4 regions of the Streptomyces sp. NPDC004561 genome follow, and region 4 is predicted to be linked to each of the others. Evidence: riboswitches for the same ligand, from Rfam matches in the RefSeq annotation. Region 4 holds a riboswitch; each other region holds the start of a gene.

Region 1 (2,188 bases), on a different contig from region 4:
AGGTGTGGTTGGGGACGATGTCGACGACGACCTTCAGGCCGAACCGGTGGGCCTCGGCGACCAGGGCGTCGAAGTCGTCCAGGGTGCCGAGGCGGGGGTCGACGTCCCGGTGGTCGGCGACGTCGTAGCCGCCGTCGGCGAGTTCCGAGGGGTAGAAGGGGCTGAGCCACAGGGCGTCGACGCCGAGCGCGGCGAGGTGGTTCAGGCGCTGGGTGAGGCCCTTCAGGTCACCGAGGCCGTCGCCGTCGGCGTCGGCGAAGCTGCGCGGATAGACCTGGTAGATCACGGCCTGCCGCCACCAGTCGGGGTTCCTGGACGAGAGGTCTGCCATAAGCGTTCCGTTCGGGCGGTACGACGTTCGCTGGACGTAGGGAATCTGTCCACATCATCCGGAAAGGGAACCTTCGGACACCGGAAGGGGCCTCCCGGCGGAGGGTTCAGGCCCCGCAGTGCTCCAGCAGCCCCCGCAACTCGCCGTCCACCAGCCGGTACCTGACCACCCGGCCCTCCTTCGCGCCCGCCACGGCCCCCGCCGCGCGCAGCAGCCGCAGGGCCTGTGACACGGCGGGGTCGTTCATGCCGGTGGCGACGGCGAGGTCGGAGACGGCGAGGGGGCCGGCGCGGTGGAGCGCGAGGAGCAGGGCGAGCCGGTTGGGGTCGGCGAGGAGGGCGAAGCGGTCGGCCCAGGCGCGTACCCGTCCCGCGTCGCCGATGGCGGCGATCGCCTCGCACACCCGGTGGCCGTCGATGGTGCGACGGCCCGCTCGGTCGGCCGGCACGAGATGCATGGCGTCATCCTGCCAGGCCGTCATGTGATCTTGAATACCTGCGCGGTTGTGCAGCTATGCAGCCGAGGGCCCGGCCCCCTACGGTGGGCGGGCCGTGGTGTTCGGGAAGCCGGTGCGAAACCGGAGCGGCCCTCGCCACTGTGATCGGGGAGTCTTCGTCCCGTCCGGCGTGACCAGCGCCGGGCCACTGGTCGGCCGCAGGGCCTGCCGGGAAGGCAGGGACGGCGGACGCACGACCCGTAAGCCAGGAGACCGGCCGCGGCATCTCACGAAGTGATCCACGAGGTGCTGGAGCGTGAACCGGATGCCCCTGTCCGACCCTGCCCGTACGGCCCCGGCCGCCGCGGCCTCCTTCAAGTGGCGGCGCGAGGACACCCTGAAGACGGCGGGGCTGCTGGCGGTGATCGTCGCCCTGCACGTGGTCGCCCTCGGGATCCTGCTCCTTCTCGTCGTACCCGAGCACTACAGGGTCGGCGCCGACGTCTTCGGCATCGGCCTCGGCGTCACCGCCTACACCCTGGGCATGCGGCACGCGTTCGACGCCGACCACATCGCCGCGATCGACAACACCACCCGCAAGCTGATGGCCGACGGCAAGCGACCGGTGTCGGTGGGCTTCTGGTTCGCGCTCGGGCACTCCAGCGTGGTGGTGGTCCTCGCCCTGCTGATCGCGGGCGGCACCCGGCTCGCCGGCCGGGTGATGGACGAGCACTCCCGGACCCACCAGGTGCTCGGCTTCCTGGGGACGACGGTCTCCGGGACGTTCCTCTACCTCATCGCGGCCCTGAACCTGGTCGCCCTGGTGGGCATCCTGAAGGTCTTCCGCGCGATGCGCGCCGGGTCGTACGACGAGCGGGAACTGGAACAGCACCTGGACTCGCGGGGGTTCATGAACCGGATCCTCGGGCGGCTGACCCGGTCCGTCTCCCGGCCGGGCCAGATGTTCCCGCTCGGCTTCCTCTTCGGGCTCGGCTTCGACACGGCCACCGAGGTCACGCTGATGGTGATGGCCGGCTCGGGCGCTGCGGCGGGGCTGCCCTGGTACGCGGTCCTCTGTCTGCCGCTGCTGTTCGCCGCCGGGATGAGCCTCTTCGACACGCTGGACGGCACGTTCATGAACTTCGCCTACCAGTGGGCGTTCTCCAACCCCGTGCGCAAGGTGTTCTACAACCTCGCCATCACCGGCCTGTCCGTCGCCGTCGCCTTCTTCATCGGCACGATCGAACTGGTCGGCGTGCTGCACGAGAAGTTCGGGCTGACCGACCCGGTCACCGGCTGGGTGGCCGGGCTGAGCCTGGACAGCGCCGGATACCTCATCGTCGGCCTGTTCGTGGTGGTGTGGGCGGCGGCCCTGTCGTACTGGCGGTTCGCCAGGGTGGAGGAGCGCTGGACGGCCCGGG
Region 2 (2,188 bases), on a different contig from region 4:
GCGGCAGGATCTCGAACTCGCGCTCCACATGGCCGGTGTCCAGCCGCAGCCGCCAGATGTTGCGGCGGTGGGCCGCCGCCAGCACGGCCTGGAGCGGGGACGGCGGCACCACGAGGACGGGGCAGGCGGCGTGCGCGAGGCAGTAGCGGCCGACCGACGGCCACAGGGCGCGGTGCAGCCGGCCGCGCCGACCGGCGCCGATCGCGAGGATGTCGTCGTCCCGGTCGGCGGTCCGCACCAGCGCCGGCCCGGGAGTGCCCCGTACGACGAGCGCCTGCCCCGGCACCCCGGGATCCGTGCCGCCGAACACCTCGCACAGCGCCCGGGCGAGCCTCTCCTCGGCCAGCCGCTCCCACTCCCCGACCATGGCGGCCGCGGCCGGGAACCTGCGGGCCGCGAGATCACCCTCAGGCGGCTCCCAGGCCAGCACAGGCCAGAGCTCGGCCCCCCGGCGCCGTGCCTCGCCGGCGGCACGGCCCAGCGCGTGGAGGCTCCCCGGCGACCCGCTGACTCCCACCACGACACGGGCGGCTGAGGGCGGTCTGGACTCTGACATCGCATTCACCGTTCTCCACCCGCCGGCCGAAGGCTGCACAGCCGGCGATCCTCCATGGAACCGCTTCCATCTCACCTCTGTTCCGGGACTTCGAACAGCCCTCGCGCAAAGTCTTGCCGCCCTTCTGACGGCCGCTGCCACGCCGTTGCGCCAGGTGCGCCGGCGTCCTCTCCCGGAGGCGGGCGGGCGTGGGGCGCCGGTGATGGGATGATGATCGGCGACATAAGGCGACGGCGGTCCGAGGAAGCCGGTGTGAATCCGGCGCGGTCCCGCCACTGTGACCGGTCAGCGAGTTCCGGCAGGCCACCGCCCCGACCCGGGCGGGAAGGCGGGGCGAGCGACGATCCGGGAGCCAGGAGACTCACGCGGTCGCCTCCTCGACGAACACCGGGGCGGATCTCCCCGGGAGGGGAGGGGCGTGGCATGCCCGAGAAGCCGGCGCAGGAGACATCAGGCGGGACGGCGGACGAAAGCGGTCCGGTGCCGTGCCGGGTCGTCGTGTGCCGGGACTGCTGCTGCGGCAGTCCCAAGGTGACCGGGGTGGATCACGCGGCGCAGACCGCGCGTCTGCGGGCGGAGGTTCCGGTGCGCGTCTCCGACTGCCTCGACGTGTGCGACCAGGCCAACGTCGTCGTCGTACAGCCGTCCGCCGCGGGACGGGCAGCCGGTGCGCGGCCCGTCTGGCTGGGACTCGTCAACGATCCCGACGCGACCGAGGACATCGCCGCCTGGGTGCGGGCCGGCGGCCCGGGCGTGGCCGCCCTGCCGGACATCCTCGACCTCTACACCTTCACGCCTCCGCGGCGCCGCGCGGACCCCTGAGCCCGTGCGGCCTCCACGGCGTCGCGCGAACGGCGCCCGTTCCAGGCGATGTTGGCGACGCCGGGCGGAGGGGCGGACGTCTGCGTGACAGGTGGGAGAGGAAGATCACGCCGGGCGGACGCCGTCTTGGCCGCGTGCGCGCCACGCGGTACGGTCTGTCCGATATCGACGACGGCGAGACGGAAGCCGGTGGGAATCCGGCACGGTCGCGCCACTGTATGCGGGCACCCGAGGGTGCTCGTGAGTCAGACCCGTGGCCGTCGTCCTGTGCACCACCGAGATGGGACGCGAACTCCCAGAGGAGGTCCTGCCATGGCGCAGACCGTCGCCCGGCCGACAGCCACCACCCCCGCCCTCCCCACCAAGCTGCCGCTGAAGGCGATAGCTCCCTGGGCGGTCTTCTTCGGCATCCTGATGCTGGTCCTGCTGTACTTCGTCGGCGCCGAACAGGGCGCCACCTCCGTGTTCAGCGGCACGGACGTCCATGAGTGGGTGCACGACGCGCGCCACCTGCTCGGCTTCCCCTGCCACTGACGCGAGGGGACAGCGCACGCCCATGAACTCAGCAACCGTACGGAACCTTCTCGTACGGGGGATGCTCGCCGGCCTCGCGGCCGGCGGGCTCGCCCTGATCGTGGCCTATCTCCTCGGAGAGCCGAGCGTCGACAAGGCGATCAGCTTCGAGGAGGCCCACTCCCACGAGCACGAGATGGAAGTCGTCTCCCGCTCCCTGCAGTCCACCGCCGGCCTGGCCACCGGCGTCCTCGTCTACGGGGTCGCGTTCGGCGGTATCGCGGCGCTCGCCTTCTG
Region 3 (2,188 bases), on a different contig from region 4:
GCATGGTCTACGGCACGGTCGCCGCGTACGGCGTCGCCTCGCCGACCCAGAAGCACTTCGGTGGTTCGGCGAAGGAGATCCCGGGCATCGGCGAGATCGGCTACATCGGCCTCACGGCCTTCGTGCTCAACGTCGTGGTGACCGTGGTCCTCACCTTCGTCCTGAAGGCCCTGAAGGCCCCCGAGGGCGTCGACGAGACCAGGCCGGACGACTACACGGCGGACGCGGGCGACCCCGGTGTCCAGGTGGAGCTTCCGCCCGCGACCGCGGGCACCGGTCACTGAACCACCGCCGTACGACGGGCCGCCGGAGAAAAACCGGCGGCCCGTCGCCGTACTCCTCCAGCAGACTCGGTCCCATGGACTTCCTGATCCGGCACGCCACACCCGACGAGTACGGCTCCCTCGGTGAGATCACCGCCCGGGCCTACCTCGACGACGGCCTCCTCGACTACGGCGAGGACGACGAGTACCTGCCCGTGCTGAGGGACGTCGCGCGGCGGGCCGCCGCGGCCGAGGTGCTCGTGGCGGTCCGGGACGGCGAACCGCTCGGCGGCGTCACCTTCGTCCCCGGCGGCGGCCCCGTCGCCGACATCGCGGGCCCCGGGGAGGCGGAGATCCGCGCCCTGGCCGTCGGGCACGGGGCGCGCGGGAAGGGCGTCGGCGAGGCCCTCGTCAGAGGTTGCGTCGAGCGCGCCCGCACCACGGAAGGCTGCGTCTCCGTCGTCCTGTCGAGCCGGCGCGCCATGCACACCGCCCATCGGCTCTACGAACGCCTCGGCTTCGTTCGCACTCCCGAGCGGGACTGGAATCCCGTGCCGCACCTGGACGACATCACGCTCCTCACCTACAAGTTGACGCTGTGAAGCCGGAGCGACACAACATCTGGGGGTGACACGACAGCCCGACACTAGATGTATGCTCATGCTCGCTGTCGCCGCAGGGGAATCCGGTGCGAATCCGGAACTGTCCCGCAACGGTGTACTTGCGTGCATCCGCACGCCTGTTCAAGTCCGAGGACCTGCCGGCAGCGCACCCGGCCGTCCGGTCCGGGTGCCCTGAGACGTCCGGGCCTCGTGGAGTGGGCCGGTGGACGCGACGCCGTGTGCGCTCGTGACTGCCCTCTGCCCTCCGCCAGGCCCGCGTGCCGAGCGAGGGAGAGCCCCACGTGACCATCGCGCCAGCCGAACCGGCTTCAGCCACAGGTCTGGAGAACGACGGACCCGGTGCCGCGCTGCTGCGGACCCTGACCGAGCTGACCGCCGACCTCCCCGACGCCGACCCCGGCCGGGTCGCCGCCGCCGCGCTGCGCGGCCGGTCCGCCCGCGCGGACGAGTCGGAGCTGCGCGAGCTGGCCACGGAGGCCGCCGCGGGACTCATCTCCGAGGACCCCGCCTACTCCCGGTTGGCCGCCCGGCTGCTGACCGTCTCCATCCGCGCCGAGGCCGCCTCGCAGGGCGTGACGTCGTTCACCGAGTCCGTGGCCGTCGGCCACCGGGAGGGCCTGATCGCCGACCGGACCGCCGAGTTCGTGCGGCTGCACACCGGGCGGCTGGACCTGCTGATCGACCCGGCCGCCGACGACCGCTTCGGCTACTTCGGGCTGCGCACCCTGCACAGCCGCTACCTGCTGCGGCACCCGATCACCCGCAGGGTCGTCGAGACGCCCCAGCACTTCATGCTGCGGGTCGCCGCCGGTCTGGCCGAGGACGACACCGTCCGCTCCGTCGACGAGGTCGCCGCGCTCTACGGGCTCATGAGCCGCCTCGACTACCTGCCCTCCTCCCCCACGCTCTTCAACTCCGGCACCCGGCACCCCCAGATGTCGTCCTGCTACCTGCTGGACTCCCCGCTGGACGAGCTGGACTCCCTCTACGACCGCTACCACCAGGTCGCCCGCCTCTCCAAGCACGCCGGCGGCATCGGTCTGTCGTACTCCCGCATCCGCAGCCGCGGTTCGCTGATCCGGGGCACCAACGGGCACTCCAACGGCATCGTGCCGTTCCTGAAGACCCTCGACGCCTCGGTCGCCGCCGTGAACCAGGGCGGCCGGCGCAAGGGCGCGGCCGCGGTGTACCTGGAGACCTGGCACTCCGACATCGAGGAGTTCCTGGAGCTGCGGGACAACACCGGTGAGGACGCCCGCCGTACGCACAACCTGAACCTCGCGCACTGGGTCCCGGACGAGT
Region 4 (2,188 bases):
CCCTGCCGGCCGCCGCTCTGGTCGGCGCGGGCGCCGAGTCCGTCACGGCCCTGGGTGGCTGGGGCACCGCGGTCGTCGCCGTCTTCCTGGTCGCCGCGAGCGCCACGATCTGGAAGCTGTCCCGCCGCGAGGTCATCGACCACACCAACGTCAACGCCGTCGACGAGACCGCGGAGCCGGCCGGCGTGGTGACCGCCGCCATCGCCGCGGTGACCCCGCCCCCGGTGGGCACGGTCACCGGCGACCTGACGGCCACGATCGCCGCCCCGGCCGCCGAACCGGCCCCCGCCGTTCCCCCGGCCGCCACCGTCTGACCCCGGTCACTCCTCCGGTTACTAAGGAAGCATCCCCATGAAGATCGACTGGGCGGCCATCGGCTCCGTCTTCGGCGTCAGCCTCGTGGCCACCGTGGGCCTGGTGGCCCTGTTCACCCTCGGCATCAGGGGCCTGGCCCGGCGCGAGCAGGCCGCGGCCCAGGGCGACTCCGCCGCCCTCGCCGTCACCGGCGCCTACGTCTGCTTCGCGGCCTGCGCGGCGGCGGTGGCGTACGGCTTCTACCTGATCGTGGTCAAGGCCTGACCGAGGATCAGGGCCGAGGCTGACCCGGCACCCCGGAAAACCCCGAGAGGCTCCCCTCCACCTGGTGTGGAGGGGAGCCTCTCGCGTATCCGGCAGTCCCACGGTGTGGGGATCGGCACACTCTCCCCTCGCAGGTCAACGGCAGGTTGACGGCCGTTCCGGGCGCGTGGTGGACTGCCCAGGCCATCTACGGCGGCAGGAGAGGAAGCCGGTGCGAATCCGGCGCGGTCCCGCCACTGTCACCGGGGAAGAACACCCCGGAAGCCAGGAACTCTCACCGCCGGATCTCGTCGAACCAGGGCGTGGACACCCTGAGTGAGGACACGTGTCGTGATGCTCGGCTGCCGAAGGACCAGTACCAGGACCGCTCCTGTGCCCACGGCCGGCTGAGCCGATGGGTGCCGATCGCACATACGCGTACGGCGCCGCCGCCGGCCTCCTCGGTGACCTGCTCCTCGGCGATCCCCGCCACGGGCATCCGGTCGCCGTGTTCGGGCGGGCGGCCGCTGCCGTGGAACGCGCGTTGTGGCACGACCACCGCGGCTGGGGCGCCCTGCACACCGTCGTGTGCGCCGGTGGCGCCGTCGCGCTCGGCGCGGTCGCCGCACGCTCCGTACGCCCCTCCCCCGCCGTCACGGTCGCGCTGACCGCGGCCGCCACCTGGGCCGTCGTCGGCGGCACCTCCCTCGCCCGGGAGGCGCGGACCGTCGGGCGGGCCCTTCAGGCCGGGGACGTCGAGGCGGCACGGGCCCGGCTGCCCCACCTGTGCGGCCGGGACCCGCAGGCCCTGGACGCCGACGGCATCGCCCGGGCCGTGGTCGAGTCCGTCGCCGAGAACACCTCCGACGCCGTGGTGGGCGCCCTGGTGTGGGGCGCCGTGGCCGGAGTGCCGGGGCTGCTCGGGTTCCGGGCCGTCAACACCCTCGACGCGATGGTCGGTCACCGGTCCCCCCGCCACCGCCGCTACGGCTGGGCCTCGGCCCGCCTCGACGACCTCGCCGGCTGGCCGGGGGCCAGGCTGACCGCCGTACTCGCCGCCCTGGCCGGTCCCGATCCGCGGGGCGCCGTACGGGCGTGGCGGGCGGACGCGGCACGGCACCCGAGCCCCAACGCCGGGCCCGTCGAAGCCTCCTTCGCGGGCGCCCTCGGCGTGCGCCTCGGCGGAACCCTGTCCTACGGCGGCCGTGTCGAACACCGCCCCGTGCTGAACGGCGCCACCGGACGGGCCGTCAGGGCCACCGACGTCGACCGGGCCGTACGGCTCTCCCGCCGCGTCGGCCTGCTCGCGCTCGGCGTCACCGTCGCCGCGCGCCGACTCGTGAAGGGACGTGTGAAGTGAACGGTGGTCTCCTCGTCGCCGGCACCACCTCCGACGCCGGCAAGAGCGTCGTGACGGCCGGGATCTGCCGGTGGCTGGTGCGCCAGGGCGTGAAGGTCGCGCCGTTCAAGGCGCAGAACATGTCCCTCAACTCCTTCGTGACCCGCGAGGGGGCGGAGATCGGGCGGGCCCAGGCCATGCAGGCCCAGGCGTGCCGGATCGAGCCGACCGCGCTGATGAACCCGGTGCTGCTCAAGCCGGGCGGGGAGCAGAGCAGCCAGGTGGTGCTGC

The links. A riboswitch is a leader RNA that binds a small molecule or an ion and turns the genes downstream of it on or off. The one in region 4 is predicted to bind cobalamin.
Region 1: another riboswitch for cobalamin. It lies ahead of ACWEN3_RS16220 (HoxN/HupN/NixA family nickel/cobalt transporter); the one in region 4 lies ahead of ACWEN3_RS30735 (cobalamin biosynthesis protein).
Region 2: another riboswitch for cobalamin. It lies ahead of ACWEN3_RS26810 ((2Fe-2S) ferredoxin domain-containing protein); the one in region 4 lies ahead of ACWEN3_RS30735 (cobalamin biosynthesis protein).
Region 3: another riboswitch for cobalamin. It lies ahead of ACWEN3_RS04240 (ribonucleoside-diphosphate reductase subunit alpha); the one in region 4 lies ahead of ACWEN3_RS30735 (cobalamin biosynthesis protein).

Annotation. Positions count from the first base shown of each region.
Region 1 covers NZ_JBSGDB010000103.1:2,687-4,874, reverse strand. Annotated here, with positions in the region: gene ACWEN3_RS16230 (glycoside hydrolase family 13 protein) at 1-331, opposite strand, end outside; gene ACWEN3_RS16225 (ArsR/SmtB family transcription factor) at 438-788, opposite strand; cobalamin riboswitch at 867-1,063, shown strand; gene ACWEN3_RS16220 (HoxN/HupN/NixA family nickel/cobalt transporter) at 1,093-2,188, shown strand, end outside.
Region 2 covers NZ_JBSGDB010000233.1:9,085-11,272, reverse strand. Annotated here, with positions in the region: gene ACWEN3_RS26815 (universal stress protein) at 1-556, opposite strand, end outside; cobalamin riboswitch at 798-918, shown strand; gene ACWEN3_RS26810 ((2Fe-2S) ferredoxin domain-containing protein) at 980-1,378, shown strand; cobalamin riboswitch at 1,513-1,655, shown strand; gene ACWEN3_RS26805 (CbtB domain-containing protein) at 1,691-1,912, shown strand; gene ACWEN3_RS26800 (CbtA family protein) at 1,935-2,188, shown strand, end outside.
Region 3 covers NZ_JBSGDB010000018.1:6,386-8,573, reverse strand. Annotated here, with positions in the region: gene mctP (monocarboxylate uptake permease MctP) at 1-284, shown strand, start outside; gene ACWEN3_RS04245 (GNAT family N-acetyltransferase) at 359-865, shown strand; cobalamin riboswitch at 918-1,042, shown strand; gene ACWEN3_RS04240 (ribonucleoside-diphosphate reductase subunit alpha) at 1,168-2,188, shown strand, end outside.
Region 4 covers NZ_JBSGDB010000297.1:3,119-5,306, forward strand. Annotated here, with positions in the region: gene ACWEN3_RS30725 (anion permease) at 1-314, shown strand, start outside; gene ACWEN3_RS30730 (hypothetical protein) at 352-579, shown strand; cobalamin riboswitch at 732-873, shown strand; gene ACWEN3_RS30735 (cobalamin biosynthesis protein) at 974-1,918, shown strand; gene ACWEN3_RS30740 (cobyric acid synthase) at 1,915-2,188, shown strand, end outside.